DNA from 3 places in the Mesorhizobium sp. LSJC285A00 genome. Region 3 is predicted to be linked to each of the others. Evidence: predicted binding sites of a transcription regulator. Region 3 holds the regulator's gene; each other region holds the start of a gene.
What was found. The regulator LexA, encoded in region 3, represses DNA repair genes until DNA is damaged. The targets are predictions, from matches to a motif close to TGTTCNNNNTGTGTTCNG.

Region 1 (10,576 bases), on a different contig from region 3:
ATTGTCGAGCGGTGATTGCCCGATTTTGCGTGCAATCTTGCTTTGGCGCCAGGCGCGGGTCAGTTCACCCGGCTGATGCAGAAGTCGATGACGTCGATCAGCGCCGATTTCTGCGGCGTCGCCTCCAGCGGCGCCAGCGCGTCGCGGGCGATCTCGCCGAAATGGCGGGCGCGGCCGATGGTGTCGGCAATGGCGCCATGGCGGGTCATCAGGCCGATCGCCTTTTCCAGGCCGGCATCGTCGGTGACATTGTCCTCGATGGCGCGCTTCCAGAAGGTGCGCTCGGCCTTGGTGCCGCGCCGGTAGGCGAGGATGACCGGCAGCGTAACCTTGCCTTCGCGGAAATCGTCGCCGACATTCTTGCCCAGCTCCTGGCTGGAGCCGCCATAATCCAGCGCATCGTCGATGAGCTGGAAGGCAAGGCCGAGATTCATGCCGTAGGAGCGCAAGGCGGCGCGATCGTTGCGCGTCGCCGATGCGATGACCGGGCCGACCTCGGCGGCAGCCGAGAACAGCGCCGCGGTCTTGGCCTTGATGACGGCGAAATGCTCGTCCTCGGTGGTATCCAGGTTCTTGGCTGCCGCCAGCTGCATCACCTCGCCCTCGGCGATGATCGAGGCGGCGCTGGACAGGATGTCGAGCGCTTCCAGCGAACCGACATCGACCATCATGCGAAAAGCCTGGCCGAGCAGGAAATCGCCGACCAGCACGCTCGCCTGGTTGCCCCAGATCATGCGGGCAGTCTTTTTGCCGCGCCGCATGCCGCTCTCGTCGACGACGTCGTCATGGAGCAGCGTGGCGGTGTGCATGAACTCGACCGCGGTGGCGAGCTTGACGTGGCCCTCGCCAGAATAGCCGAACATCTGGGCCGCCGCGAGCGTCAGCATGGGACGCAGCCTTTTGCCGCCCGACGAGATCAGATGATTGGCGACCTCCGGGATCATCTCGACGTCGGAGCCGGCCTTGGACAGGATCAGTTTGTTGACGCGCCCCATATCGGCTGCTGTCAGGTCGATGAGATCCTTGATGGACGCGGGTTCCCGCTTCCCGTTTTCGATGTTGAGAACGACACCCACCAACAAACACTCCCGTCTTTGATCACGCGTGCGACGGCACCCTGGTCCCACCTGGGACTCTAAGGCGGCACATACGGGCACGGCAAGAGGCGAATTGGCGCGGCTGCGGTGACGGCGTGTCAACCTTAGCGACCGCATGCCGTTGCCCGGAAACCGCTCCACACTTTTCGGCGCCATGCTCCGGCGTTTACATCAACGCTGCAACCTGCGAACTTCGTCCGATGATAGAACTCGTGCGCACCAACGATGCCGTGATCATCTCCTTCGTCGAATCGCTGATGCGCGATGCCGGGATCGCCTGCTTCGTCGCCGACCAGAACATGAGCATTCTCGAAGGGTCGATCGGTCTTTTGCAGAAGCGCGTGATGGTCGATGCCGTCCAGGCCGATCAGGCGCGGCGCATCTTGAAAGACGCCGGCATCGAGAACGAAATCCGCCAGACATAATGGCTGAAGCGAGCGCGCTTACCAGCGATACGCCGGCCCATACGGTCGATGCCTTCCATCGCGGCCGCTTCTGGCTGGTCCAGCCCAGGACAGGGCATCGCGCCGGGATGGATGCCATGATGCTGGCGGCAGCAGTTCCATCCGGCTTTGCTGGACGCCTCGCCGATTTCGGCGCCGGCGCCGGTGCGGCGGGTCTTGCCGTGCTGTCGCGCTGCCCAGAGGCGCAGGTCGTGCTCGTCGAACGGTCGACCGAGATGGCAGGCTTCGCCACAACCACGCTCGCCCATCCCGGCAATGCGCATCTCGGCAATCGCGCCTCGGTGCTGACCGCCGACGTCACGCTGTCGGGCCGGGCGCGGACGCAAGCCGGCCTTGCCGACAATTCCTTCGATTTCGTCATCATGAACCCGCCCTTCAACGCGGCGCAAGACCGCGCCACGCCCGATCCGCTGCGGCGGCAGGCGCATGTCATGGACGACGGGCTGTTCGAAAGCTGGATCCGGAGTGCGGCTGCCGTCGCCAAGCCGCGCGGGGGCCTGGCCGTCATTGCGCGGCCGGAACAGCTTGGCGACCTCCTCCATGCGCTGTCGGGCCGCTTCGGCGACGCCGAGATGCTGGCCGTGCATCCGCGCCCGGAAGCAGCCGCAATCCGCATTGTCGTCAGGGCAGCGCTCGGCGCGCGCGGCAAGCTGTCGATCCGCCAGCCTTTGATGCTGCATGGGCAAACGGGCGACGGCCCGTCGGAACGAACCGAGATGATCAACAACGGACTGGCGTCGCTGTTTGGCGATTGATTTAGGCCCGTCAGTGTCGTTGCCGCAAAACCGGCACACAGTTGGCTGAGATGGATTGCAGCATTGCCGTTGACCGGCAAATCCCTACATGCGTTGAAGCCATTTGGAGACAGCCACCTCGTGAAACGCCTTTTCAACCGCCTGCTGCCGAAATCCTGGCGATCCAGCGTCGTCACCATTCCCGTCATCAGGCTGCATGGCACCATCATGGCCGGCGGCGGCCCGTTCCGGCCGAGCCTGTCCTTGGCGTCCACCGCCGCCCTCATCGAAAAGGCGTTCCTGTTCGATGCGCCCGCCGTCGCCATTTCGATCAATTCGCCTGGCGGCTCGCCGGTGCAGTCGCGGCTGATCTTCAAGCGCATCCGTGACCTCGCGGTCGAGAAGAACAAGAAGGTGCTGGTCTTCGTCGAGGATGTGGCGGCCTCGGGCGGCTACATGATCGCGGTCGCCGGCGACGAGATCTTTGCCGATCCGTCCTCCATCGTCGGTTCGATTGGTGTCGTCTCGGCCTCGTTCGGCTTTCCCGAGTTGATGAAGAAGATCGGTGTCGAGCGCCGTGTCCACACCGCCGGCCAGAACAAGGCGGTGCTCGACCCGTTCAAGCCGGAGAAGAGGGAAGACGTCGAGCGCCTGAAGGCGCTGCAGCTGGAAGTGCACGAGACCTTCATCGACCTGGTCAGGGAACGCCGTGGCACCAAGCTGAAGGACGATCCGGACCTGTTCACCGGCCTGTTCTGGACCGGCAAGAAAGGGCTGGAGCTTGGCCTCGTCGATGCGTTGAGCGACATGCGCACGGTACTGAAAACCCGCTTCGGCGCGAAAACCCAGCTCAGGCTGGTCACCGCGCCGCGTGGCCTGTTTGGCCGCATCGGCCTGTTCGGCTCGAACTTTTCAGCGCCCGATATTGCCGCCGCCGCCGCAAGCGGCGTGATCGATGCGGCGGAAGAGCGCGCATTGTGGGCTCGCTTCGGGCTTTGAAAAAGCAGGGAAAGCGTCTAGCATGAGGGCTTGACAGTCTGCCTTGCCGCCTTGCGAGGGAGGAGCTTTGAAATGCCACAGATCATTTTCTTCGCAGTTGTCGGCGCAGCCGCTTATTTCGGCTACCGCACCTTCGTCCGCGAGGCCGAACGTGTGACCGCCAAGGTGCGGCGCACCGAAAAGCAGGCAGCCAACGGCACCAACGGCACGCTGGTCCAGGATCCCAAGACCGGCGAATACCGCCTGGCCAAGGACTGAGCATCATCCCGTCAGCAGCCGACAGTTTGGATGCCGCAGCCCGGACGTGGCTTGCGCCCGCCAAGATAAATCTGGCGCTGCACGTCAGCGGCAGGCGCGCCGACGGGTATCATCTGCTCGAGAGCCTGGTCGTTTTCACCCGCTTCGGCGACAGGGTCGAGATCGAGCCTGCCGACGCCGACCGGTTCTCCGTATCGGGCCGTTACGCGACTTCCGTGCCGATCGACGACAGCAATCTGGTGGTGAAGGCGCGCGAGGCGCTGCGCAGGCAGGCCGGCCAGCAGAGCACGCCGCCGGTTGCCATCCGGCTGGAAAAGAACCTGCCGGTCGCATCCGGGGTCGGCGGCGGCTCGAGCGACGCGGCGGCGGTATTGCAGGGTCTTGTCCGGACCTGGGGGCTCGACATCGGCGAGGCCGAACTGAGCCGGATCGGTCTCACGCTCGGCGCCGACGTGCCGATGTGTCTTGCGGCAAAACCGCTGGTTGCGCGTGGCGTCGGCGACGAGCTGTCGCTGGTGCCGGATTTTCCGGCGCTCGCTTTGGTGCTGGTCAATCCCGGCGTCGCCGTCTCGACGCCCGATGTGTTCAATGCACTTGAAAAACGCGACAATGAAGGACTGCCGCCGCTGCCGCGTGCATTTGACTTCCACAGCGTCCGCAACTGGCTGGAGATCACCCGCAACGATCTCGAACCGGCGGCGCAGGCGATCCAGCCGCCCATCGGCCGAGCGCTTTCCCTGCTGAACAGGGCCGGATCTGGATTCTCGCGCATGTCGGGCTCCGGCGCGACATGCTTCGGGCTGTTCGAGACCGGCAATGTCGCGAAGCGCGCCGCCGCCGAGATCCGCAGCCGCGAACCGGAGTGGTTTGTCGCCGCGACACGAAGCATCGCTTCAGAGGGGGCCGATGACCAAAATTGACGAAAGCCGCCCGTTCATCCCGGTGCGCATCGCTGTGCTGACGGTGTCCGATACGCGCAGCCTTGCCGACGACAAATCAGGGCGGACGCTGGCCGATCGCATCGTCGAGGCCGGCCATGTCCTGGCCGCGCGCGACATCGTCACCGACGACCTGGAGAAAATCCGCGATAAGGTGCTGGGCTGGTCGCGCGACGAAGACATCGATGTCGTCATCACCACCGGCGGCACCGGTTTTACCGGCCGCGACGTGACGCCGGAGGCGCTGGAGCCGATCTTCGAGAAGCGCATGGATGGCTTTTCCGAAGTGTTCCACCGCATTTCCTACGACAAGATCGGCACCTCGACAGTGCAGAGTCGGGCGACGGGCGGCGTCGTCAACGCCACCTTCGTCTTCGTGCTGCCGGGCTCGCCCGGCGCCTGCAGGGAGGCCTGGGACGGCATCCTGAAACCGCAGCTCGACTACCGCCACATGCCCTGCAACTTCGTCGAGATCATGCCGCGCCTGGACGAGCATTTGCGGCGCGGCAAGGCCGCCTCGTAAACCAAGGCAAAGCCGGCCAAGTGCTGCCTTTGTCAGGCAGAATGGCGGCTGCGCCTTCGAGAGGTCATTTCCTCCGGGTCGTCGGGCGGATAGTCTGTCGCCAAGTCAAGACGGAAGAGATCCAATGAGCGCGCACCGCGGCGGCTGCCATTGCGGCAACATCCACCTGACGTTCGAAACGGGAATCGAGCCGGCCGAGGTGGAGATCCGCGCCTGCCAGTGCGCGTTCTGTGTCCGGCATGGTTCGCGCGCCGCCGCCGATCCGCAGGGCCGATTGATCGTCTCGGTCGAGGACGAGGCGCGGCTGCACCGATACCGGTTCGGATTGCGCACCGCCGATTATCTCATCTGCCGGGACTGCGGCGTCTATGTCGCTGCTGTGACCACCGACGGCGAACCGAGAGCGATCGTCATCGTCAATGCGCTGGATGACCGGCCGCGGTTCAACCGCGAGCCGGTCCCAATGGACTATGATGCCGAGAACAAAGAGGGTCGCATTGCCCGGCGGCAAGCGCGCTGGATGCCGGTCGAGATCCGCTCCGGCCTCAGCGGATGACCGGTTCGCCGTGGAAGCGGCGGCGCGAGGGCGGCGAGACGCCGAAGCCGACCTCCATCATCAGCCGTGGCGTGGTGGACGGCACGGTGCCCATGTGGAAGCCGAACGGGTCCTCGACGAAGCCGAGGCCGGCCTGGCCGGTCAGCGTGACCGGGCTGTCGTCGCCATAGACCTTGAGCACGTCTTGCGCCGGATGGCCGACCAGCAGCGTCAACTGGTGCTTGAGGCTGCGCCTGTTGTGGCTGCCTTTGACATAGACATGCGGGCCGGTGCCGGCATCGCAGGGCTTGAGATAGAAGAAGAATTTCAGCATCCGCCAGTCGTCGAGATCGAAATGATATTTGCCGAGCGAGGCAAGGTTCTTGTCGGCGTCGGAAGCCTCGCCGGTCGGAAAGCTCCACCAGACACGCGTGGTGATCAGCTTTGCCTGCCCGCCCAGATAGTGCTGGGCGATGTCGAGCAGCAGCGGGTCGTTCTGGATGGCGAGTGCCGCCTTGCAGCCGAGGATGCGCTCGAAATAGTGTCCGCTGAGCAAAGAGCGGCCGAACCGCTTCTCGGCTTCTGCGTGTTCTCCGGGCATGAATTCGAGCCGGCGGTCGAAATTGCCGAAGCACGGCGTGCTCTGAGCAAAGCTGGCGATCTCTTCGTGGATTGCCTGCGGAAGGACCAGTCCGGAGAACAGGCCATCGGCGCGCAGCGCCGCGACGATCGACTTGAGGTCGACGCCCCTGAACATCGTCGCTCCGGCACTCTGCGCGGGGCGCGCGGCTTTGGCGCCAAGCCAGTGCAGTTTGCGCGCCGGCATGGTGCGGGCAAGCACGAACATCGGCAGCCATGCGGGATTTTCGCGCAGGTCGGACAGATAGGTCGGGATACGCACCGCAATGCGGCGGAGCAGGCTGCCGTTGCGGGCAATGGCTTCCAGACTGGGGGCGCCGGATTTGTCAGGGGACGAAAGGTTCATCGGGGTCCTCAGATATGAACGGCAGCAACGACGACGCGGCGCTTGCTTACCGCTCCGGCACTACCCAAACCCCGATATCCCGCATCAACGGAATGCTAATCCCGCGTCAGCTTTTGTGCAATGCACAATAGCTTTTTGCGGCGAAAAAGAGGGATGGTGCTGCGACCGTGCCAATGCGGATGAGACGCCGACGCTGCCCCTCATCCGCCCTTCGGGCACCCTTCTCCCTGGGAACGGGAAAAGGGAGAAACATCACTTCTTCGGCGCCAGCCAGATTTCGGCGTCGAGCCGCCTGGTGGCGAGACCGCGCGCAAGGGCTTCGGCGCTGTGCGCGTTCTTCGACAGGCCAGCGGCCTGGCGCTTGCTGATGACCAGCCCTTCGGCCAGCGCCCGGTTGCCCGAAAACACCCGTGACAGGAACGGCGTGCGGCTGCCGCGCGCACGGGAAAAGCGCGCCGGCATGGTTTGCCGCGCCGTGTGAGCGACAACGTCGTCGATCCAGCCCTCCGCCAGCCTTGCGCCGGGTTCCAGAAACAGCAGCCAGTCACCCTTCGCCTGCCTGATTCCCGCGGCAATGCCGCCGGCGACGAAGTGGCAGCCGGCATGATCGGCAACCCGATGCGTCTGGTCGGTCGAGCCGGTGTCGCAGACGATGACATCGCGTACCACGCCCTCGACCGCGCCGCCGATCAACGAGGCGAGCGTGCGGGCAAGGCCTTCTTCGTCATCCCGGGTTTCGATGAGAACGCTGAGCATTTTTAGCCGAATAGCGGAAAGCCCGGCGCAGCGCCAGTTTTGCATGGCCCAACGAAAAAGTTCTTGCTTTGTTCTCATCAGCGAAATAGGATTATTTTCATGAACAGAGCGATTCGACAGCCAGCCGACAGTCCTTGGGAAAGGGCCAAAATGGAACATATCGTGCGTGCGGACATTGCTGCTTTCGGAGCAGGGCGAGCCGAGATGGCCAATGCGATGATCGAACAGAGCGGCATGCGCGTCCGTCCGGATCGCAACCGCGGCCGTTCCGCGGGCATCAACCCGTCCGGCCGGTTCGAGCCGGTCAGCCGGCATGTGTTCGACGACGGCTGGAATTCGCTGGAGGAATTGCCGCCGTTCAAGACCGAAGTGCAGGTCGAGAAGCCGCGCACCATCATCACCCGCAACGAATCGCCCGACATTTCCTTCGACCGCTCGATCAACCCCTATCGCGGCTGCGAGCATGGCTGCGTCTATTGTTTCGCCCGGCCGACGCATTCCTTCATGGGCCTGTCGCCGGGGCTGGATTTCGAAGCGAAGCTGTTTGCCAAGCCGGATGCGGCGCGGCTGCTCGACAAGGAACTGTCGAAGGATGGCTATCAGCCGCGCACCATCGCGATCGGCACCAACACCGATCCCTACCAGCCGATCGAGAAACAATACCGGATTATGCGCGAGATCCTCGAAGTGCTGGAGGCGCGCGGCCATCCGGTCGGCATCGTCACCAAATCCCATCTGGTGACGCGCGACATCGACATCTTGTCGCGCATGGCCGAACGGGGCTTGGCCAAGGTGGCGCTGTCGGTGACGACGATGGACCGCATGCTGGCGCGCACCATGGAGCCACGCGCGTCGACGCCGACCAAGCGGCTCGAGGCGATCCGGCAGCTTTCCGATGCCGGCATCCCGGCCTCTGTCATGGTGGCGCCGATCATTCCCGGCCTGACCGACCAGGAGATGGAGCGCATCCTCGATTCGGCACGCGCCGCAGGCGCCCGCGAGGCCGGCTATGTGATCCTGCGCCTGCCGCTCGAGGTGGCGCCGATCTTCAAGGACTGGCTGCTGCGCCACTATCCCGACCGCTACCGGCACGTGATGTCGCTGATCCGTTCGATGCGCGACGGCAAGGACTATGATTCGGAATGGGGCAAGCGGATGAAAGGCGCCGGCCCCTATGCCTGGCAGATCGGCCGGCGCTTCGAGATCACGGCCAAGCGGCTCGGCCTCAACGCCGAGCGGCGCACGCTCCGAACCGACCAGTTTGTAGCCGCCGCCAAGGCGACCGAGCAGCTGATGCTGCTCTGAAAGTAGCGCCTGCCCTGCCCTCGTGGTTGGCAGGCGACCCAAGAATCCCGTCCGGCCTGTCCCCCGGCCTGCAGACGGTGCCCTCCCGGTCTTGCCCCACTGGAGGGACTTGCGGAGAATCGGAGCCGATGCGAACCTCGCCGCAACATGGCTCGCGCGCGTTCCGATTCTCCGCTTCTTTTCGAAATCGTCGAAAAGCCCGACTTCTCCTTCGAGACGAAGGCGATGGCCGAAGGCCTTTGGCCGGTGGCAGGCATGGACGAGGCCGGCCGCGGTCCGCTGGCCGGGCCGGTGGTGGCGGCGGCGGTGATCCTCGATCCCGCCAACATTCCTGACGGGCTAGACGATTCCAAACGGCTCAACCCTTTGCAGCGCGAGGCGCTGTTTCTGAAAATCCTGGGGTCAGCGCTGGGCGTGTCGATGGCCTCGGTCAGCGCCGAAGGCATTGACGGCAGCAACATCCTCAAGGCCAGCCTGGAAGCCATGCGCCGCGCCCTTGCCGGCCTGCCGATCCAGGCGAAGCTGGCGCTGGCCGATGGCCGCGATGTGCCGCCGGGCCTCCTCTGCGAAGGCCGCGCGCTGATCAAGGGCGACCAGCGCTCGCAATCGATCGCCGCCGCCTCGATCGTCGCCAAGGTGATGCGCGACCGCATGATGTGCGGCTGCGGCAGCCATCACGAGCGCTACGGGTTCGAAGTCCACATGGGCTACGCCACCGTGCGGCACCGCACCGCGATCGAAGCGCATGGTCCGGTGGCAAGGCTGCACCGGGCGTCATTCGCGCCGTTCAGGCTGGGTGGAGTTGAGGTGGTTGAGGAAGAAGGGTTTGTCGGGTTGGACAGCTAATCTCCCCCTTGAGGGGGAGATGGCCGGCAGGCCAGAGGGGGGTCGCCGCGCGTGAAGCGCCAGCCCTTCTTCGCAGCAGAATGCGTCGCGCCCGGTCGCACCGACCCCCTCTGTCGCCTTTGGCGACATCTCCCCCTCAAGGGGGGAGATTGTCCGCGCTCAACAAAAAAGCCGCCAGGTTGCCCGGGCGGCTTGATGTCAGCGAGTTACCCCGCTCAGTTCAGCCTGGCCTTCACGTCCTGCAGCGCGGACTTGAACAGGTCGGCGCCGGCCTTGGCGTCGATCTTGCCGGCAAGCAGCGTGCGGGCCGCCTCGACGGCGATGTCGACGGCGCTGGCGCGCACTTCGGCGACGGCTTCGCGCTCGGCCTGGCCGATCTTCTGCTCGGCAAGCGCGGTGCGGCGGGTGACATAGTCTTCGGTCTTCTTGTGCGCCTCGGCGGCAAGCATGTCGGCCTCGCGCTTGGCGGCAGCGACGATGGCTGCGGCCTCCTGCTCTGCTTCCTTGCGCTTCTTCTGGTATTGGCCGAGCAGTTGCTGGGCCTCTTCGCGCAACCGGCGGGCTTCCGCAAGCTCGTCGCTGATCTTGGTCGCACGGGCGTCGAGCGACTTGGCGATCAGGCCTGGCACCTTGATGTAAACGGCAACGCCGAGGAAAATGACGAGGGCAACTGTTGCCCAAAGCGTTGCGAGAGATGTGGCGTCCATGATGTGCTCCTCACCGGGCCACGGATTTGACCGCAGCCGAGATCTCGGCCTTGCTCGTCTTGCCGCCGACAAGCGCATCGACGATGGCTGAAGCGGTGTCCTCGGCAATCGTGCCGACTTCCTTCATGGCGTTGGCCTTGATGGAAGCAATGCTGGCCTCGGCCTCGCCGAGCTTCTTGTCGAGGGCGGCCTCGACCTTCTTGCGGGCAGCCTCGGCTTCAGCCTTGGCAGCGTCGTTGGCCTGCTGGCCTATCGCGTTGGCCTTGGCCTTGGCTTCCGCAAGTTCCTGCTCGTAAGCGGCAACGGCGGCGTCGGCCTCGCCCTTCAGCCTGGCGGCCTGGTCGAGGTCCTGCGTGATGCGATCGCTGCGGACGTCGATGATGCCGCCAAGGCGCGGCATCACCACCTTCTTCAGGAACAGATAGAACA
Region 2 (10,576 bases), on a different contig from region 3:
GCCCTTGGCTACCTTGATCGACGCATTCGTTGTCGACGAGACATGGACGATATCGTTGTCGGCCTTGGCTGGCGCACTGAGGCCGAGCATTGCGGCCGCGGCCAGGCAAGCCCCCACCGCAAGCGCCCGCATTGGGCGCAGCCCTTTCGTAGTTCGAAATGCATGAAGTCCCGACATCTGTCCCGTCCCTCGCCCGGTCCCCACCGGCAGTTATTGCTGGTCCCGCGCAGGAACCTGGTATTCTTCGACCTGCGTGCCGCGCGTCACGATGATCGTCTTGAATTTCGGCTTCTCAGGCTCCTTGGTCGCGGCAGTGAACAGCGCGCCGGCAGCGGCCTGGACGCCGGAGGCGACCGATCCGCCGAAGGACGAGATGGTGGTGACGCCGTCCTTGGCGGCCCCTCCGTCTGCGGCCGAGCGGAGCGACAGCGACAAGGTGCCGACGGTGCGGGCAAGCGCCACTTTCTGCGCGCCTTCGGTCGTCACCTCGATGGTGACGGAATTGGCGATCTGCGGTGTGGTCTGGCGCTCGTCGGCGCCCTGCCCCACGGTCAGCACCTTGGCGTCGGAGACGACGATCTCGGAGGTAACGGTCGATCCGGCAGCGCCCTGCGCGTTCTTGGCCACTTCCTGGATTTCGCCCGCATCGCGTGTCAGCACCACGTCGACCCGGTCGCCCGGCATGACGAAGCCGCCGACACCGGCGATCTCGTCGGTGCGGATTGTCACCGCCCGCATGCCGGGCGTCATCATGTTGGATAGCGTCGCGCGGCCGTTCGGCCCCGACAATTTGCTGATCAGCACCGGCTCGTTGATCTCGATCGGCGACAATACCACGCGGCTGCCTTCGGCGAGCAATGCATTGACTGTGGTGAACGCGCCCTGCGGCACCGAATCCTCGGACCATGGGATTTCGCTGAGCTGCGCCCGGTCAAGCTCCATGCCGTAACGCAGCGGCGCGTTGGCCACCACGATGGTCTTGAAGACGATCTTGGGGACGGCGGGCGCCGGGATCGACGCCGTTTTCTCTTCGGCATCGGCCTTGGCCTGGCTTTTCACCCAGAAATCCGCGGCAAAGATTGAAATCGCGCCGAAGACGGCAGCGATGCCAATCATCGTTATGGCCTTGCCCCTCACAACCAACCCCTGACATTCGTGGTCTTTTGTTTTGTTGAGGCGACGCTAGGCCGCTTTGTTAAAGATTCAGGAATCGCGCCCGCTCCGCACGGACCTATTTCCGCCGGCTTGGTTATCGAAAGGTTTTAGGATAAGAAGGGTTTAATCCCCGAACGTAACAGGAACTTCCGTCGCTTGGCGCCGAAAAGCGTGGCAGTATCGACGGGTGATTCGCGGCACCGGATTCTATGGCAGGCATGGACGACAACAACGATCTTTTCGGCAATCTGGAAAAGCAGCCCCAATCGGCTCGGACACCGGCGCGGCCGGCCGACCCGCTGCTGCAGGCCACGAAACGTTCCGTTGCGACCAAGGACGGCAGCGAGGGCTATAGTGCCGCCGACATCGAGGTGCTGGAGGGGCTGGAGCCGGTGCGGCGCCGTCCCGGCATGTATATTGGCGGCACCGACGACAAGGCGATGCACCATCTGTTTGCCGAGGTCATCGATAATTCGATGGACGAGGCGGTCGCCGGCCATGCCACCTTCATCGATGTCGAGCTGTCGGCCGACGGGTTTCTGACCGTCACCGACAATGGCCGCGGCATTCCGGTCGATCCGCATCCGAAATTCAAGAAACCGGCGCTCGAAGTCATCATGACGACGCTGCATTCGGGCGGCAAGTTCGATAGCAAGGTCTATGAGACCTCCGGCGGTCTGCACGGTGTCGGCGTCTCGGTCGTCAATGCGCTGTCGGACCATCTCGAAGTCGAGGTCGCGCGCGGTCGCCAGCTTTACCGCCAAAGGTTCTCGCGCGGCGTTCCGGTGAGCGGGCTGGAGCAGCTCGGCGAAGTGCACAACCGGCGCGGCACCAAAATCCGCTTCCATCCCGACGAGCAGATTTTCGGCAAGGGCGCCGCCTTCGAGCCGGCGCGGCTCTATCGCATGACCCGCTCGAAAGCCTATCTGTTCGGCGGCGTCGAGATCCGCTGGAGCTGCGACCCATCGCTGATCAAGGAAAAGGACCAGACGCCGGCCAAGGCGGAGTTCCATTTCCCCGGCGGCTTGAAGGACTATCTCAAGGCATCGCTCGGCGATGATTTCCAGGTGACCCGCGAAATCTTCGCCGGCAAGAGCGAGAAGCAGGGCGGCCACGGTTCGCTGGAATGGGCGGTGACCTGGTTCGGCGGTGACGGCTTCGTCAACTCCTACTGCAACACAATCCCGACCGGCGAAGGCGGCACGCATGAGGCCGGCTTTCGCAATGTGCTGACGCGCGGGCTTCGGGCCTATGCCGACCTGGTCGGCAACAAGCGCGCCTCGATCGTCACCTCCGAAGACGTGATGATCTCGGCGGCAGGCATGCTATCGGTGTTTATTCGCGAGCCGGAATTCGTCGGCCAGACCAAGGACAGGCTGGCAACGATCGAAGCCATTCGCATTGTCGAGACCGCCATCCGCGATCCCTTCGACCACTGGCTGGCCGACAATCCGCAGGAAGCCTCCAAGCTGCTGGAATGGGTGATTGCGCGCGCCGACGAGCGGGTGCGCCGGCGCCAGGAAAAGGAAGTGTCGCGCAAGAGCGCGGTGCGCAAGCTGCGCCTTCCCGGCAAGCTCGCCGACTGCACGCAGAATGCCGCCGCGGGCGCCGAACTGTTCATCGTCGAAGGCGACTCGGCCGGCGGCTCGGCCAAGCAGGCGCGCGACCGTGCGAGCCAGGCGGTGCTGCCGCTGCGCGGAAAAATCCTCAACGTCGCCAGCGCCGGCAACGACAAGCTCGCCGCCAATCAGCAGATTTCGGACCTGATTCAGGCGCTCGGTTGCGGCACGCGCTCGAAATACCGCGACGAGGATTTGCGCTACGACCGCGTGATCATCATGACCGACGCCGACGTCGACGGCGCTCACATAGCCTCGCTGCTGATCACCTTCTTCTACCAGGAAATGCCGAACCTGGTGAATGGCGGCCATCTCTATCTGGCGGTGCCGCCGCTCTATTCGATCCGGCAAGGCGGCAAGGTTGCCTATGCCAGGGACGATGCGCACAAGGACGAGCTGTTGCGCACCGAATTCACCGGCCGCGCCAAGGTCGAGATCGGCCGTTTCAAGGGCTTGGGCGAAATGATGGCCGCGCAGCTCAAGGAAACCACCATGGACCCGAGGAAGCGCACGCTGCTCCGGGTCGATGTCATCGACGCCGTGGCGGCGACCAAGGATGCTGTCGACGCGCTGATGGGCACCAAGCCGGAAGCCCGCTTCCGCTTCATCCAGGAACGCGCCGAATTCGCCGCGACGGAAGTGCTGGATATCTGAGCGCCGGCCGACTCTTCGTTTTGACGCAGTTCCGGGCGGAAAACCGTTTCAAACTTTTCCTGGAACTGCTCTAGCCTGCACTTCCGATACGGAGACCAGCTTGTGATCCGGGCGCGGCTGAAGAGCTACTTCGAAACCAGTTTGGCGGGCCTGACGCAGCCGACGCGCTCGGATTGGATTTTCGCCCTGCGCACGGTTTCGGCCGGTCTGATCGCGCTTCTCGCTGCTTACGCGTTGAAACTCCACCACCCGCAATGGGCGATGATGACGGTCTTCATCGTCGCCCAGCCGGTCGCCGGCATAGTGCTGGCGAAAGGTTTTTACCGGCTGCTCGGCACGCTGGCCGGTGGACTTGCGGCGATCGGCATCACCTCGGTTTTCGGCACCAATCCCTGGCTGCTGGTCACGGCGCTATCCGTCTGGATTGGGCTGTGCACGCTGGTTTCGTCGCTGCTGCGCAATCCGGAAGCCTATGGCGCCGCACTTGCCGGCTATACCGCGATGATCATTGGGCTGCCGGCTTTCGGCCAGCCGCACGTGGTCGTCGATCTCGCTGTCGCGCGCTGCGCCGAGATCGTGCTCGGCATCGTCTGCGCCGGCCTGACCAGCCGGCTGATCCTGCCCAAGCTGGCCGCTGACGCCATCATCTCCAGGCTGAAGCGCAGCATCCTCGACCTTGCAACCTATGCAGGCGGCGCTTTTTCCGGTGGCGACCCGGCGACGCTGGCCGGCCTGCACCGCAAGCTGATCACCGACGCCCAGATGCTGGCCGAGATGCGCGCCTATGCCCGGCTCGAAGCACCGAGCTTCGCCACCCGCGCCCATCCGGTCCGCCTAACCATCGGTCAGCTTCTCTCGGCGCTGTCGGCGGCGCGCGCGCTGCATTCGCATGCCGCGCCGAAAAACGCAGCGCTCATTCCGGTACGCTCCGAACTGCAGTCGTTGGTCAGCGAGCTGGCAGCGACGCCCGAGGCGCTGGACGACACGTCGCCCTGGGTGACGCGGCTCGACGCGATTGCCGGCAAGGCCCGGCAAATGCCCGACGCCTCGACCGATCAGGGCGACGACAGGGTCGGCACCATAACCCGCCTCACCATCGCCGCCGATTTCGCCGAAGCCTTCAAGCAGGTGCTGCGCGGCCTCGACGCCCTGCGCGCACCGGTGACGGGCCCCAGCCGGAGCAACAGGCAGCCGCCTGCGCTGGTGGTGCACCGCGATTATCCCGGGGCTTCGCGCAATGCCATACGCGCCGGCCTTGCCACGTTGGCGGTCGCCGCCTTCTGGCTGACGACGAAATGGTCCGACGCGGCCGGCACCGTCATCCTCGTTGCCGTCGTCTCCAGTCTTTTCGCCGCGCGGCCTGACCCGGTGCGGGTGTCCTGGGGCTTCTTCAAGGGAACGCTGCTGGCTTTGCCCTTTGCCTTCCTTGTCGGCCAGGTCGCGCTGCCTGCCCTGCCCGGCTTCGGCTGGTTCACGCTGTTTGTCGTGCCGATCCTGGTACCGACGGCGCTGGGCATGGCCAATCCACGCACCGTCGGCGTGGCGACGGCGTTTGCAATCAATTTCCTCGCCTTCCTCAGCCCGCATCAGGCGATGACCTATGCCCCAGGCCCGTTCTTCGCCGGCTCGGCGTCGGTGCTGGTCGGCATCCTGCTGGCCATCGGCGTCTTCATCGTGGTGCTGCCGGTCGATCCATGGCGCGCGGCCAACCGCATCGTGCGCGCCATGCGCGAGGATCTGGCGCGGCTGTGTCTGCACGAGCGGGTACCGCGGCGTTCGGCCTTCGAGAGCCTGGCCTATGACCGCATCAACCAGCTGATGCCGCTCTTGCAGAATGCCGGCAGGAAAGGCGATGCGATCCTGGGCGGCGGGGTCGCCGCCGTTACCGTCGGCCTCGAAATCCTGCGCCTGCGCGCCGCGCAGCAGAGGCCGTCCACTCCTACCGACACCGCGCTCTCGATCGCCAATTTCCTGCGCGGCCTCGCGCGTGAACTGCTCTTTCGCGCAACCGGCGATCCACAGACAGCAACTGTCACTGTGGCCCGGCAATATGCAGCCAGCCTTTCAGAGCGCAGCGGCGGTGCGGATATGCTGCAGATCGCAGCCTCGCTGCGCATCATCGCCGCCGCGATCGAGGATTTCCCGGATTTCTTCACCAGGGATCGTGGCTAGGGCGTCAGGCCGCGGCTATCGCCAGCGCATGCCCGCGCGCGTTTTCCCGCAGCGCGTCGAGATGGATCGACTTGACCAGGCCGGCGAGATCGCCCTCAGTGGATTGACCTCCGAGTTCCTTCAGCATCAGCCAGCTGACTTCCTGCACGCCGGCGAGGCGCTTGCCGTTGGCGACTTCGCGCCAGATCTTGAGCGCGCGCAGCATGATGCCATGGGTGGAAGCGGCAAGGCCGGCGCTGCGGAACAGCGCCTGCAACGCAACGTCCTGGCCGCCGGCGAGCAAGGCCCGCACCCGCTGCTCCGACTGCTGGCTGAGCGCAACCAGGGCCGAGCCGAAAAAGTCGACCTTGCCGTGGGCAATGGCACGGATGATGAAACTTGCGGTCAGGTCGCCGCGCAGGCGCAGATGTTCGATAAGTGCCGCATGTTCCTCCGCGCGCGTGCCTTCGACCAGCCGCACCGAAGCCTTGACGCAAGCATCGCGCGTGACGCGCTCGGCTCTGGCCGCCCCCATCAGCGCCATCACCAGCGGCGAAGCCTTCAGCGTTTCGCCGAGCTTGACCAGTAGCATGTGCCGGCAGTCGGCCGGCAGCCGCACATCCGTGACCATTGCCTCGCGCAAATGAGCGATATGGCCATGCCGCTCGGCCATGCGGCGGAAGCTGAGCGACGCGATATCGGCGCCGTCATTGGCGAGCAGCGCCGCACACGCTTCCGGTTCGCCGATCTCGGCGATTGCCGCGGCAACCGCCATCGAAACGACCGGCCGGTCGGCGATCAGTTTTTGCGTCGCCTTGTGCCCGGCCGCGACGCGGTCGATCAGGTCGGCGTCCGTCAGCAGCGGGGAGCGCGCCAGCACCAGGGCTGCCACTTCCGGCTGATCGGAGGCAAGCGCGCTGATGATCTGCAGCGGCGCGTGATGGCTCATCGACAGCGCTTCGGCCATAGCCAGCCGCACCTTCGACGAGGCGTCGTCGAGCAGCAGCGTCAGCGCCGCTTCGGCCGCGCAACGGTCTTCGAAAGGCAGGTCGGAATTGACGTAGGCGCGGGCCAGCGCGCTCGCCGCCGCGGCGCGCTCCGAAACTCTCGCGGTGTAGATCCATTTGAGAAAATGCGAGACAACCATACTGCCTGCTACGCCCCTTGCCGGAAAGCTTCCGGCCCCAGGAATGACCCTAGGCAGAAATGGTTTACGAACGGTTCACCATGTTTATTAACTGGCTTGCGGGTGGCATGGGCAGCGCCTATCAACCGTCAGGCAGCGGAGGAGAAAAACGATGCCCGGGCTTTATCTCGAAGAGTTCGTCGTCGGACATGTCTTTCGGCACACGCTGCGCAAGACCGTCACCGAAAGCGATAACATGCTGTTCTCGGTGATGACGCTGAACCCGCAGCCGCTGCACATCGACTTCGACTTCGCCGCCAAGAGCGAATGGGGCAGACCGCTGGTCAATTCGCTGTTCACGCTCGGCCTGATGATCGGCATTTCCGTCAATGACATCACCGTCGGCACCACAATTGCCAATCTCGGCATGAAGGAGACGGTGTTTCCGCACCCGGTCTTCCACGGCGACACCATCCGTGTCGAAACGACGGTGCTCTCAGTCAGGGACTCGAAATCGAAGCCGGACCGCGGCATCGTCGAGTTCGAGCATCACGCCTACAATCAGAACGATGTCCTCGTTGCCAAATGCACGCGCCAGGCGATGATGATGAAAAAGGCGGCCTGATGCGCTCGCTGCTGTTTGTGCCCGGGGATTCCAAAAAGAAACTTGAGAAGGGTTTTGGCGCCGGCGCCGACGTGGTCATCGTCGACCTTGAGGATTCCGTGGCGCCACAAAACAAGCCGTCGGCACGCGACATCGCAGCACGCTTTATTGCCGGCAACAGGCAGCAGACAAGCTCCGCCATCTATATCAGAGTCAACGACCTATCGACCGGGTTGACCGACGATGATCTGGCCGCCCTGGTTCCGGTCAAACCCGACGGTATCATGCTGCCGAAGTCGAACAGCGGCCAGGATGTCCAGCAGCTATCCGTAAAGCTCCGCGTACATGAGGCCGAAAACGGATTGCCGGATGGCGCGATCAAGATCCTGCCGATCATTACCGAGACCGCTGCTGGGTTGCTGGCCGCCGCGACCTATGCCGGGGCAAGCGCCCGGCTTGCCGGCCTCACCTGGGGTGCCGAAGATCTGTCCGCGGCGATCGGTGCGCGGGCTGCGCGCGACGACAACGGTCGATACACCGATGTCTTCCGCCTTGCCCGCACCATGACCATCCTCGCCGCCGGCGCAGCCGAAGTCGCGGCGATCGACACGGTCTTCCCTGCCTTTCGCGACATGGCCGCCTTCGAAGCCGAATGCACGGAGGCCGAGCGTGACGGCTTTACCGGCAAGATGGCAATCCATCCGGCGCAAGTGCCGGTCATCAACGCCGCCTTCACGCCATCGGCGGAGGCAGTGCAACGCTCGCAGGCCATCGTCGCGGCCTTCGAGGCGGCCGGAAATCCCGGCGTGGTCGGCATTGACGGCAAGATGTATGACCGGCCGCATCTCAGGCTCGCCGAACGGCTTCTGGCTCGCGCCAAGGCAGTCCGGGTTTAGTCCCGCGCCAGCACGATGACCCGGTCCTCAGGCAGGTAGGCCAGCGCTTGCGACTTCAACGGGTTGACGGTGACGCCGCCCAGAGCCCGCTCATCACTCTGCGCAGCGCGAACGCGCCTATGTCCGATGGCGATCTCGCCGCGCAGCCGCGCCGATTCCGCGATCGTCCAGAACGTCACCGGCTGATCGGTGGCGACATAGTGGCCGACCGGACGCATGTAGATTTCGGAGCCCTCCTCGTCGAGCAGGTCATCGAAGATCGCGGCGAGATGCTGGTTCTCCGATGCCTGCGCCAGCATCAGGCTGACCAGCCGGTTGCTGACGACGAAGTCATCGGCCTTGGTCACCGCCGCCAACTCGCGGTTGCGCACGTCGATCATTTCGCTGACAATCGAGATATGCGTGCCGGCATCGTCTGCGATTTTGCGCAAATGCAGCAGCGTCACCAGCGTGCGCGTATCGGCGGGCTGCGCTGCCATGGTCTCGCTGTAGCCGAGGACGAGCACGTGGTCGTAGGAAGGCACGTCCAGGCTTGCCAGTGCTGTGCTGCTCGACGTGTCGGTGATCCGGCAGGAAACCGACAGATTGTCGCCGACGACCGGCAGCCCGGCAACTTCCTGCTCGAGGCCTGGCGTATCGGCGGCGATGGTCAGGATCGAACCAGGCGCGACATAGCGCGACAGTTCATAGGTTATGATCGGACCGCGCCGGTTCCAGCCAAGGATCAGCGTGCACTCCGGCTTCGCCTCGATGGGCTGATGGCGAAGAATCGCCGCGGCATCGATCTTGGCTCCGGCGCTTCCCAGCTTGATGGCGGCATCGTCCTCGGCAATGATGATGGCGCGCATGTCCTTGCCGATTACCAGCTCCGACGGCGGGTTGAGATTGACGCGCCCCTGCTGGTCGCAGAGCCCGATCAGCGTGCAATGCTCATACGCCATCACTGCCTCGCCGAAGGTCTTGCCGGTGAGATCAGGCTGCTCGGTGGTGTAGATTTCGCAGCCGTCGAAATCGAGCAGCTCCGAATAGACGCCGCTGAGACCCGACTGCCGGCTCGAATGCACGACGATGCGCGAGATCAGCTGGTCGGCCAGGACAAGCTGTACCTCGGCCCCGCCGACGACGCGGGCGACCTCGGCGTTCTTTCCGTCGCGGATCTCGGCGGCGATGTTATAGGGCGCCGTGCGCCGGTTCGGGTCGTTGGCCAGCGCCAGCACCGTCTTGATCACCTGCGAATCCGGATCGTCGCCGTCCGGCGACAGCACGATGATCGAGCGCGAGGTCTGCGGGTTGACGATGGCCAGATCGTAGAGGTCGGTCGGGTCGCCGCTGCGGCAGATGATGCGTGTATTGCCCAGTCTGCCGACTTTGGCGGCGATCTCGTCCTCCATCGCCACCTTGTCCATATTGGCCATGACGACAATGCGCGGATGGCGGCGGCTGGCATTGGCAATGACGAGTTCGGAGATGACGTCGAAGATCGACGGCGACCAGTTGAGGATGATGGTGTGGTCGCTCTCCAGCACCCGCGAACGGCCCTTGCGCAATTCATCGAGCTTGCTGTCGACGCCGGCGCTGAGCACGCCGATGAGGGCCGACACGACGAAAATTCCGGCGAGCGTGACAAAGAGCATGACGAGACGAAAGGCCCAGCCGGTGTCGCCGCCCATCGTGCCGGAATCGAGCGTGCGCATCAGCGATTCCCAGAATGCTTCGAAGAAGTTCAGTGGTTCGCCGCCCTCCGGCGCGATGCGGGTCACCGCAAGAAAAGCCGCGGCGGCGATGATGATCAGCAGCGAAGCGACGGCGAGCCAGCCGATCAGCGCGATCGGCCCGGCCGCCATGCTCTTGTCAAACCCATAGCGCAGCCGGGTTCGCAGCGAGTCTCGTTTCTTCATGTCGCCGGCGACCCCCAAAAAAATCCCCATGGTCGATGCGCCAACCCCCAACGCATCGCCGAAGCCGCTGTCTTAGCCTGTGTTTAAATAAAGGGGAATCGCTTTCGGGTGTCAGCCGTTCCACGGCCCAGTATAATCGGCATAGAGCTTTGCCGGATCGGGCCGCGGCCGTTCCGGCGCCGGGCCCTGGTAGGAGCCGACATGGATGAAGCCGACGACGCGCTCCTGCGGCGCCAGCCCCAGGATCGCCCTGCCCTCCGCGACGTCGGAATACCAGTTGCTGATCATGTTGGTGCCATAGCCCAGCGCGTTGGCCGCGATCATCAGGTTCAGCGCCGCCATGCCGCCGGACAGGAACATTTCCCATTGCGGGATTTTTGGATTGTCCTTCGGAACCGACACCACGCCGATCACCAGCGGCGCGCGGGAAAACCGCGCAAGCTCCTGGTTGCGGCGGTTTTCCGGCAGCGGCC
Region 3 (10,576 bases):
GCGGCGAAGGCGCGTATACCGTTGGCCGAGATCAAGGCGCGAGCCAAGGATGCCGACGCACCGCGTGGCTTTCTGAGGGCGCTTGAGGCGAAGCGCAGATCGGGCAGCTTCGGCCTGATCGCCGAGATCAAAAAGGCAAGCCCATCCAAAGGCTTGATCCGCGCCGATTTCGACCCGCCCGCACTGGCGCAGGCCTATGAGAAAGGCGGTGCCGCCTGTCTTTCGGTGCTGACCGATGCGCCATCCTTCCAGGGCGCGCCGGAATTTCTCATCAGTGCACGGAAGGCAGTGTCCCTGCCCGCGCTGCGCAAGGATTTCCTGTTCGACCCTTACCAGGTCTACGAGGCTCGCGCATGGGGCGCCGATGCCATCCTGATCATCATGGCCAGCGTCGATGATGCCTTGGCGAGCGAATTGGAAGCGACCGCGTTCGAACTCGGCATGGACGCGCTGATCGAGGTGCATGACGAGGCCGAGACGCAGCGCGCGGTAAAACTCTCGTCGCAGCTGATCGGCATCAACAACCGCAATCTCAGAACATTCGAGACCAGCCTCGAGACCTCGGAACGGCTGGCATCGATGGTGCCGGGCGGCCGATTGCTGGTCAGCGAGAGCGGAATTTTCACCCACGACGATTGCTTCAGGATGCAAAAGACCGGCATCAGCACCTTCCTCGTCGGCGAGAGCCTGATGCGGCAAGAGGATGTCGCTGCGGCAACGCGGCTGCTTTTGACAGGCAAGGCGAAAGCAGAGGCCATCTGAGGATGGCAGCCGCCCTCACCCATCTCGGCGCCAAGGGCGAGGCCAACATGGTCGATGTCGGCGAGAAGGCGGAGACGACGCGCACGGCGGTCGCCGAGGGCTTTGTCTCGATGCGGGCCGAAACCCTGAAGATGATCCTCGACGGCGACGCCAAGAAGGGCGATGTGCTGGGTACCGCGCGCATTGCCGGCATCATGGCGGCCAAGAAGACGCATGAGCTGATTCCGCTCTGCCATCCGCTGCTTTTGACCAAGGTGTCGGTCGACATCGAACCGGACACCACGCTGCCCGGCCTTAGGGTCACCGCGCTCGCCCGCGTCACCGGCAAGACCGGGGTCGAGATGGAGGCGCTGACCGCGGCATCTGTCGCGTGCCTGACCATTTACGACATGGCCAAGGCGGTCGACCGCGCCATGGTGATTTCCGGTATACAGCTGGTGGAAAAGACCGGCGGCAAGTCCGGCGACTACAAGGCGGGTTCGTAAATGGCGCTGGTTCCGGTCGCCGAGGCGCTTCAACGCCTACTCGACGGCGCTGTGGCGTTGCCCGGTGAAAGGGTCGCGCTGGCGGATGCGGCCGGCCGGGTGCTGGCGGAGCCGGTCGTGGCGCTGCGTACCCAGCCGCCTTTCAATGCATCTGCCATGGACGGCTATGCCGCACGGGCGCAGGATGTGGCGTCGGCCCCGGCGCGGCTTTCGGTGATCGGAATGGCGCCCGCAGGGCGAGGCTTTGACGGCACAGTGGGTAAATCCGAGGCCGTGCGCGTCTTCACCGGCGCGCCGCTGCCTGAAGGCGCAGACACGATCGTCATCCAGGAAAATGTTCGCGATCTCGGCGGTGGCCGGATCGAGGTCACCGAACCGACGGCGAAGAACCGCAACATCCGCCGCCTTGGACTGGATTTTGCCCAAGGCGACGTGCTGCTGGAGAAAGGCCGCGTGCTCGATCCGGCTGCATTGTCGCTGGCGGCGTCGGCCAATCATCCCCGGTTGAACGTGGTGCAACGGCCGCTGGTCGCCATCATCGCCACCGGCGACGAATTGCTGCCACCGGGCAGCGAACCTGGCCCCGCCCAGATCATCTCGTCCAACGCCTATGGCGTCGCTGCTGTGGCGCAGTCGGTCGGCGCTCGCGCGCTCGATCTCGGTATAGCGGCCGATCGCAAGGAAGCGATCGCGGCGCTGGTGAAAAAGGCGGTCGATGCGAAAGCCGACGTCATCGTCACGCTCGGCGGCGCCTCGGTCGGCGACCATGATCTCGTTCATGACGTGCTGACCGGCGAAGGCATGAACCTCGACTTCTGGAAGCTCGCCATGCGCCCGGGCAAGCCGCTGATGTTCGGGCGGCTGGGCGATATCAGGTGCATCGGCCTGCCCGGCAATCCGGTGGCGAGCCTGGTCTGCTCGCAATTGTTCCTGAAGCCGCTATTGGCGCAGCTCGGCGGCCGTCCCCACCGGCAGGACATCCGCCAGGCTCAGCTTGGCGCCGCGATGCCGGCCAATGATCTAAGGCAAGACTATGTGCGCGCCGTGGTCCGGGAAGAAGCCGGCGCATTGGTGGCGACACCATTCGGCATCCAGGATTCCTCGATGCTGAGAATGCTGGCCGACGCCAACGGCCTGATCGTGCGCGAGCCCTTCGCTCCGGCGGCAGAAGCAGGCGCTGCTTGCAGCGTTCTGATGTTGCGCTGAAGGTCGCGGATCCAAGCCGTTAATTCCAAGAGATAAGACTGGTTGTTACTCCGCCAGCAATGTCCGCGTCAGCGGATGTGTCGGATCGGCAAGCCCGTCGACGATGCTGAAATGATGCCGGTCCGGCTCGACCACTGTGCTGGTCGTGGCGCCGAGGCCGATCCAGATGTTGGCAAGCAGCGCATTCTGGCGCAGGAACTCCGCCCGCTCGCCGCCGCCGGCCCAGCAGGTGATGCGCGCGCCCTGCATGGGGCGCAGCAGAACCGGGCTTTCGGCCAGTGCTTCCGCTTCATCGATGGCCAGTGTCGCGTTCATCCCCGTCCGCATGATTGGCCGCAGGTCATGGACGCCGGAGATCGAGACGACATTGCGCACGCGGCCCGCCACATCGGCGGCCAGGGGTGTCGTTGTCGTCACCATCCTGGAGGCGAGATGGCCGCCGGCGGAATGCCCGGTCAGGATCACCGGCCCGCCGACCATCGTCGCCGCCTTGCCGATCGCCGCCGCGATTTCCCTAACGATGCCGGAAATGCGTATGTCGGGACAAAGCGTGTAAGTCGGCATTGCCACGGCAAAGCCATTGGCAACCGCGCCGTTGGCCAGATGCGACCATGGCTTGTTGTCGAACGCCTTCCAGTAACCGCCATGGATGAAGACGACGAGCCCTTTGGGCATGACATCGGGAAGGAACAGATCGAGCCTGTTGCGCGGGCTGTCGCCATAGGCGATGTCGAGCTTGGCCCGACCGGACGCCGACATTGTGTCGCGAAAAGCCTGTGCCGGTGTGTCCCACGCGGCCGGCCAGCGATTGCTGCCGGCAATGTTGTCGCCGTTGGCGTAGGCATTGTCCCAATCGGCAACACGATGTTGGAGCATCTGCATCCCTCCCGGATGGCTTCAGTTCAGTCGACAGGAATGGCCGCCGAACAGGGCGGCGTCAATGCTGCGACCTAAAAACATTTTAGGCTTGAAACAAATTTCGACTGGTGCGATCCTGCGCCTTGTTCAGCCATGGGCGCGAGGCAGACAGGGGCAGCCGAAAATGCTTGGGCCATCAGCGCATATCGACACATTCACGCGCGACAACCTGCCGCCGCCGGAGCAATGGCCGGAGTTTTTGCTCGACGGCTTCGACTATCCCGACCACATAAATGCCGGCGTCGAATTGACCGACAGGCTGGTCGAAAAAGGGTTCGGCGACCACACCGCGCTGATCGGCAATGGCCGCCGCCGCACCTACAAGGAACTGTCCGACTGGACCAACAGGCTCGCCCATGCCCTGGTCGAGAATTATGGCGTCAAGCCGGGCAACCGGGTGCTGATCCGCTCGGCCAACAACCCGGCCATGGTCGCCTGTTGGCTGGCCGCCACCAAGGTTGGCGCGGTGGTCGTCAACACCATGCCGATGCTGCGCGCCGGCGAACTCGCCAAGATCGTCGACAAGGCGGAAATCACGGTTGCGCTTTGCGATACAAGGCTGATGGACGAGATGACCGCCTGCGCCAAGGGCAGTGCGTATCTCAAGCAGGTCATTGGCTTCGACGGCACGGCCAACCATGACGCGGAACTCGACCGCGCCGCCCTCGACAAGCCGGTCACCTTCACTGCCGTCAACACCGGCCGCGACGATGTCGCCCTGCTCGGCTTCACCTCCGGCACCACCGGCGTGCCGAAGGCGACGATGCATTTCCACCGCGACCTGCTGATCGTCGCCGACGCCTATGCCCGCGAAATCCTGGAGGTGACGCCCGACGACATCTTCGTCGGCTCCCCGCCCCTTGCCTTTACCTTCGGTCTTGGCGGGCTCGCCATCTTCCCGCTGCGTTTCGGCGCCGCGGCGACGCTGCTGGAACAGGCGACGCCACCCAACATGATCCACATCATCGAGACCTACAAAGCGACCATTTCCTTCACCGCTCCAACCGCCTATCGGGCCATGCTCAAGGCCATGGATCAAGGCGCTGACCTGTCCTCGCTGCGCGTCGCGGTTTCGGCGGGCGAGACGCTGCCGGCGCCTGTCTTCGAGGAATGGACTGAGAAGACCGGCAAGCCGATCCTCGATGGGATCGGCGCCACCGAGATGCTGCATATCTTCATCTCCAACCGCTTCGACGACATGAAGCCGGCCTCCACCGGCAAACCCGTCGGCGGCTATCAGGCACGCATCGTCGATGACGAGATGCGGGAGCTGCCGCGCGGCTCTACTGGCCGGCTGGCGGTGCGCGGCCCGACCGGCTGCCGCTACATGGCCGATGCCAGGCAAAAGGACTATGTCCGCGATGGCTGGAATCTCACCGGCGATACGTTCACGCAGGACGAGGATGGCTTCTTCCACTTCGCCGCGCGTTCCGACGACATGATCGTCAGCGCCGGCTACAACATCGCCGGCCCCGAGGTCGAAGCGGCGCTGCTCTCGCATCCCGACGTCGCCGAATGCGCGGTGACCGGCGCCGAGGACGGTGAACGCGGCCAGATCGTCGAGGCGCATATCGTGCTTGTGCAAGGTGTTTCGCCGGACGCATTGACCGTCAAACGCCTGCAGGACCACGTCAAGGCAACGATCGCGCCCTACAAATATCCGCGTTCGGTGAAGTTCATCGACGCCTTGCCCAAAACCCAGACCGGCAAGATCCAGCGCTTCCGGTTGCGCGCGGAGAAGAGCAATTGATTAAGCCGCACGATCCGGCGTCCGATGGCGCGCAGATGTCGTTCAAGGAGCGGATGTCCTACAGCGACTATCTGCAGCTGGACAAGGTGCTCGATGCGCAGGCGCCGCTGTCTTCGGCCCATGACGAGATGCTGTTCATCATCCAGCATCAGACATCGGAATTGTGGATGAAGCTCGCTTTGCACGAGATCGGCGCCGCGATCCGCTCTATCCGCGCCGACCGCCTCGAACCGAGCTTCAAGATGCTGTCTCGCGTCGCGCGCATCTTCGAGCAGCTCAACAATGCCTGGGACGTGCTGCGCACGATGACGCCAAGCGAATACACCGAGTTTCGCGACGCGCTCGGCCAATCCTCGGGCTTCCAGTCGTGGCAGTACCGCGCTATCGAGTTCATGGCCGGCAACCGCAACCTTGCCATGCTCGGGCCGCACAAGCACCGGCCCGACCTTACGGACAGGCTGGAAGCCATCCTGGCCACGCCGTCGCTCTATGATGAGGCGCTTCTGCTTTTGGCGCGCAATGGCTTCGACATCGGCGCCGACGCCAGTCGCACGGACTGGCGCGAGACGCGCGTCGAGAACGAAGAAGTGCTGGCTGCCTGGCAAACCGTCTACCGCGACCCGCAGCGCTACTGGATGCTCTACGAACTGGCCGAGAAGCTGGTCGACTTCGAGGATTATTTCCGCCGCTGGCGCTTCAACCACGTCACCACGGTCGAGCGCATCATCGGCTTGAAGCGCGGCACCGGCGGCACCTCAGGCGCCTCCTATCTGAAGAAGATGCTGGAGGTCGTGCTGTTTCCGGAGCTCTGGACGGTCCGCACCCGGCTCTAGAGCATTTCACCGTTTAACGTAAACGGCGAAATGCTCTAGCTCTTTGATTTGACGCAATTGCGGACGGAAAACCGCTTCACACTTTTCCTGAAATTGCTCTAGTTCCTCAGGTGACCGCGGTCTTCACCGCGAAGCGGGCGTCCTGCCAGGCGCCGGTGCGCAAAATATCCTCCAGCGCTTCGACCGCCTGCCAGACATCGCCATAACCGACATAGAGCGGCGTGAAGCCGAAACGGATGGTCGACGGCGCCCGAAAATCGCCGATCACGCCGCGCTCGATCAGCGCCCGCATCACCTGATAGCCATGCGGGTGGAGGAACGACACCTGGCTGCCGCGCTGGCTGCCGTCGCGAGGACTTTCCAGTTCAAGCCGGTAGGCGCCGCATCTGGCTTCGACGAGCTGGATAAACAGGTCGGTCAGCGCGATGCTTTTTCTGCGCACCGCCGCCATGTCGACGTCGTTCCAGATATCGAGCGCGCCCTTGAGCGCCCGCATCGACAGCACCGGCTGCGTTCCGCATAGGAAGCGGCGGATGCCGCTGCCGATGGCAAAGCCCTGCTCGAAGGCAAAGGGCCGCGCATGGCCCCACCAGCCGCTGAGCGGCTGGCTGATATCACCATGGTGGCGCTCGGCCGCGTAGATGAAGGCCGGCGAGCCCGGGCCGCCATTGAGGTATTTGTAGGTGCAGCCGACAGCGAAATCGGCATTGGCACGGTCGAGTTCGACCGGCAAGGCGCCGGCGGTGTGGCAGAGATCCCAGATGATCAGCGCGCCGGCGTCATGTGCCTTGCGCGTCAGCGCCGCCATGTCGCGCAACTGGCCGGATTTGTAGTTGACGTGGTTGACCAGGATGACGGCAACGCTGTCGTCGATCAGGTCCTCGATTGCGGCCGCGTCGACGCCCTCCAGCCGCAGCCGCGTTCCCGGCCGGGTCGAGGCGACGCCTTCGGCCATGTAGAGGTCGGTCGGGAAACTGTCGCCCTCGGCAACGATGACCGACCGATTCGGCCGCATGCCGAGCGCGGCGTGCAGCAGCTTGTAGATGTTGATCGAGGTTGTGTCGCAGACCACCGTCTGCCCGTCAGCCGCGCCGATCAGTCGTCCGAGCTGATCTCCCAGTTCCACCGGCATGTTGAACCAGCCAGCCGTGTTCCAGGCGCGAATGAGGTCCTGCGCCCATTCCTGCGTGGCGGCCTGTTGCAATTCGCTGAAGACGGCTGGTGACGCGGCACCCAGCGAATTGCCGTCGAGATAAATTACGCCTTGCGGCAAGACAAAGCGTTCACGCATGGAGCGCAGCGGATCGGCGGCATCCATTGCTTCGATTGTAGCGAGATCGGGTGTCGTGCTCATGATCCGGCGCCCCTCCATGGACAAACGCGCGCGGCGGAGCCTGCCGCCCAAACATGCCGGCGATCTTGAGTGATCGCCCTTGAACTGTCAAACATTATATATAATTCACCCATTGAAAGGCTTTGATATATAATGATCCGCCGAGCGTTTATGTCTGATGGATCACGATGCTGGATGACGAGCAGACCTCGAAGACGGAAGTGGCCTATCGCCTGCTCAGGCGCGATATTCTTGCGACCCGGCTGGCGCCTGCCGCGCCGTTGAAGCTGAGCACGCTGCGCAACACCTACGGCATCGGCTGGACGCCGTTGCGCGAGGCGCTGTCGCGGCTGGAGGCGGAACGGCTTGTGACCGCCATCAGCAACCGCGGGTTTGCGGTCGCTCCCGCCTCTCGGGCGGAGCTCGAGGATTTGGCGCGTGCGCGGCTGGTGGTCGAACTGCCCCTGCTGGTGGAATCGATCGAGAAGGGCGACCGTGAGTGGGAAGACGCAGTCGTTGCCGCCCACTATCGTCTCTCACGGTGCGGGTCTGTTCTCGACGATCCATCGGATGATGCGGTCGACGCGTGGTACGAAAAACACGATGCCTTCCATGCGGCGCTGCTCAGTGCCGCGACATCCAGCTGGCTGCTGCGCTTCAATGCGACGATTTCCGACCAATTGCATCGCCATCACCGCTTTCTGGGTCTGGTCCCGACGCTGCGCGCCGCCGCCGGTCGCACGGATGGACACCGGAAGGCCGTGGCGGCCCTGCGCGACGCCGTGGCGATCGAACACCATACCGCCCTGATGGAAGCGGCCCTCGATCGCGACGTCGAACGTGCGAAAACTCTGATGACCGCTCACATCGGCTACACGCTGCAGGTCTATGCCCAGAGCGAACCCGGCGCGGATGCTGCGCAGCCCCGTCCGAAAAGGAAGCGGCGGTCGTAGCCGACGCGCAGGGCACTTTGGCTTCGTTTCACCCGTTGCCGGCAATGGGCGCAGGCGGCGCTCGCAGCGCCGAACGTTACGCTGAACAAAACGTCAACACATTCATTAAACTTTAAAAGGTTGCGGAACACAACTGGAACAGATAGTGTTTGTTCTGGGTTTGTTTTTTCTGATTCTGGTTTCAGAACCCTTGGGGGCCGCGATGCTGACGCGCAAACAACATGAGCTTCTGATGTTCATCCATGAACGCCTGAAGGAGAGCGGAATCCCGCCGTCCTTCGACGAGATGAAGGAAGCGCTCGACCTCGCCTCCAAGTCCGGCATCCACCGCCTGATCACGGCGCTTGAGGAGCGCGGTTTCATTCGCCGGCTGCCGAACCGGGCGCGCGCGCTGGAAGTGCTGCGGCTGCCCGACTCGATCGCACCAGGCCTCAATGCGGCGAGGAAGTTTTCGCCGAGCATCATTCAGGGCAGTCTTGGTCAAACCGGCCAAGGGCAAGGCGGCCAAGGACAAGGCGCGTTGGGCCAAGGCGGTCTCGGCCGCCAGATCAAGCCGGGCTCGCCGTCGCGTTCGATGTCGGCCGGCAATGACGATGCCGTTTCCGCGATTTCAATCCCGGTTATGGGACGCATCGCCGCCGGCGTGCCGATCGACGCCATCCAGCATCAGACCCATTCGATCTCGGTGCCGCCCGATATGATCATGGGCGGCGAACACTACGCGCTCGAGGTCAAGGGCGATTCGATGATCGAGGCCGGCATTTTCGATGGCGACACGGTCATCATCCGCAATGCCGACACAGCCAGCCCCGGCGAGATCGTGGTGGCGTTGGTCGACGATGAGGAAGCGACCCTGAAACGCTTCCGCCGCAAGGGCGCCTCGATCGCCCTGGAAGCCGCCAACCCGGCCTACGAGACCCGCATTTTTGGACCGGACAGGGTGAAGGTGCAGGGCAAGCTTGTCGGATTGATCCGGCGCTACTGAGCCGGCTTGGGTTTGTACTTTTCACGCTGGTTGTAAGGCGGCAGGCCGCGCGCTTCGCGGGAGAAGCGGCGTTGCTCGTGCCAGGGGCGATACGGCTTGTCGACGGCGAAGCGGATGGTTGGCGCTGCAGCTGCCGATTGCGGATCGAAGAAGACGGCGGCGCTGCCGTCGCGGGCCAGCTGTTTCTTCGTCACGACCAGCACCAGCGGGTCGCGGCACGGATTGTAGGCGGTGGCGTCATCGATGACGATCAGGCTCGCGAAGGCACAGGCCGGCCGCGCCGTCTTGCGGTCTTTCGCAAGCGCTACAATGGCTCCGGAAGGGTGCCGGGCGATACAGAGATCGCCGGTGCAATAGAAGGGCGAGCCGGGCGGCAGATCGAGCGGATCGAGATCGAACCGCGTATCTGTTGCCTCGAAAATCTCAGGTGGGATAATGGTTTCGGCCCGCAGCGCCCGTTTCCAATTGTCCGTGGTGAATTCGTTGGAGCGTTCGCGGTTGAGGGCGAGTTCGCCGCCACCGATCGGCATGGCCACCAGATGCGCATCCTCGGATATGAGCACGTCTGGCGTAAGCACCTGCGGCACCGTCAACAGGCCGGCCAGCGCGAAAGGCACGGCCGCCAACCTGAGCCAGGTGGTGGCCATGGTGGCGATGACGAGGGCGACCGCCACTAACAGCACCGAGCGGATGGAGATCAGCCCGACGGCGTCGACCGGCGAGCGCTCGGAAATCCAGGCCGATATAGCGATCATCGCCATCAGACCCTTGCCCATCACATAGAGGAACGGCCCGTCGGCGCCGAACGGCATCGCCAGTGCGCTGAGCACGGCAAAGGGCATGACGATCAACGAAACAATCGGCATCACGGCCAGATTGGCGATCAGGCTGAGCGGCGACACACGCTGAAAATGCCAGATGGCGAACAGCAAGGTTGCACTGCCGGCGATGATCGAGGTCATTGCGAGGCCGCCCATGGCCAGCGCGAATTTTCGCGACAGGAAGCCGACGAAGGAGCGCTTTGCCGGCGGCGTTCTCACCTTGTCGGCGCGGTAATCGGCCCAGCCGGCATAGGCGCCGACAAGGGCGGCGGTGGCGGCAAACGACATCTGGAAGCTGGGACCGACCACCTCGTGCGGCGACACCAGGATGACGGCAATGGCGGAGATCGCCAGATTGCGCATGGTGAGTGCGGCGCGATCAAACAGCACGGCGACAAGCATGACCGCCAGCATGATGAAGCTGCGCTCGGCGGCAACCACGACGCCTGAAATAACGAGATAGGCGGCGATCGAGACAAGCGCTGCCGCGGCCGCATATTTCTTCACCGGCCGGCGCGAAGAGAAAACGG

Region 1: X726_RS161645 (PA0069 family radical SAM protein) is a predicted target of LexA. The motif match lies at 7,348-7,365, and genes of this name have one in related genera.
Region 2: parE (DNA topoisomerase IV subunit B) is a predicted target of LexA. The motif match lies at 1,286-1,303, and genes of this name have one in related genera.

Annotation. Positions count from the first base shown of each region.
Region 1 is NZ_AYVK01000005.1:75,663-86,238, forward strand. Features, by position in the region: gene X726_RS161695 (polyprenyl synthetase family protein) at 60-1,076, opposite strand; gene X726_RS161690 (DUF2007 domain-containing protein) at 1,298-1,522, shown strand; gene X726_RS161685 (methyltransferase) at 1,522-2,316, shown strand; gene X726_RS161680 (S49 family peptidase) at 2,437-3,294, shown strand; gene X726_RS161675 (membrane protein) at 3,367-3,552, shown strand; gene X726_RS161670 (4-(cytidine 5'-diphospho)-2-C-methyl-D-erythritol kinase) at 3,579-4,472, shown strand; gene moaB (molybdenum cofactor biosynthesis protein B) at 4,459-5,013, shown strand; gene X726_RS161660 (hypothetical protein) at 5,138-5,569, shown strand; gene X726_RS161655 (hypothetical protein) at 5,559-6,533, opposite strand; gene X726_RS161650 (glycosyltransferase) at 6,786-7,289, opposite strand; gene X726_RS161645 (PA0069 family radical SAM protein) at 7,440-8,594, shown strand; gene X726_RS161640 (ribonuclease HII) at 8,742-9,440, shown strand; gene X726_RS161635 (F0F1 ATP synthase subunit B) at 9,656-10,147, opposite strand; gene X726_RS161630 (F0F1 ATP synthase subunit B) at 10,158-10,576, opposite strand, start outside.
Region 2 is NZ_AYVK01000001.1:190,092-200,667, forward strand. Features, by position in the region: gene X726_RS165670 (type II and III secretion system protein family protein) at 1-132, opposite strand, end outside; gene cpaB (Flp pilus assembly protein CpaB) at 211-1,116, opposite strand; gene parE (DNA topoisomerase IV subunit B) at 1,374-3,428, shown strand; gene X726_RS165655 (FUSC family protein) at 3,531-5,600, shown strand; gene X726_RS165650 (DUF2336 domain-containing protein) at 5,605-6,726, opposite strand; gene X726_RS165645 (MaoC family dehydratase) at 6,878-7,330, shown strand; gene X726_RS165640 (CoA ester lyase) at 7,330-8,205, shown strand; gene X726_RS165635 (hypothetical protein) at 8,202-10,103, opposite strand; gene X726_RS165630 (nitroreductase) at 10,215-10,576, opposite strand, start outside.
Region 3 is NZ_AYVK01000024.1:113,912-124,487, reverse strand. Features, by position in the region: gene trpC (indole-3-glycerol phosphate synthase TrpC) at 1-762, shown strand, start outside; gene moaC (cyclic pyranopterin monophosphate synthase MoaC) at 765-1,247, shown strand; gene glp (gephyrin-like molybdotransferase Glp) at 1,248-2,453, shown strand; gene X726_RS149795 (alpha/beta hydrolase) at 2,499-3,329, opposite strand; gene X726_RS149800 (AMP-binding protein) at 3,496-5,121, shown strand; gene kynA (tryptophan 2,3-dioxygenase) at 5,118-5,954, shown strand; gene kynU (kynureninase) at 6,061-7,308, opposite strand; gene X726_RS149815 (GntR family transcriptional regulator) at 7,476-8,240, shown strand; gene lexA (transcriptional repressor LexA) at 8,443-9,225, shown strand; gene X726_RS149825 (ComEC/Rec2 family competence protein) at 9,219-10,576, opposite strand, start outside.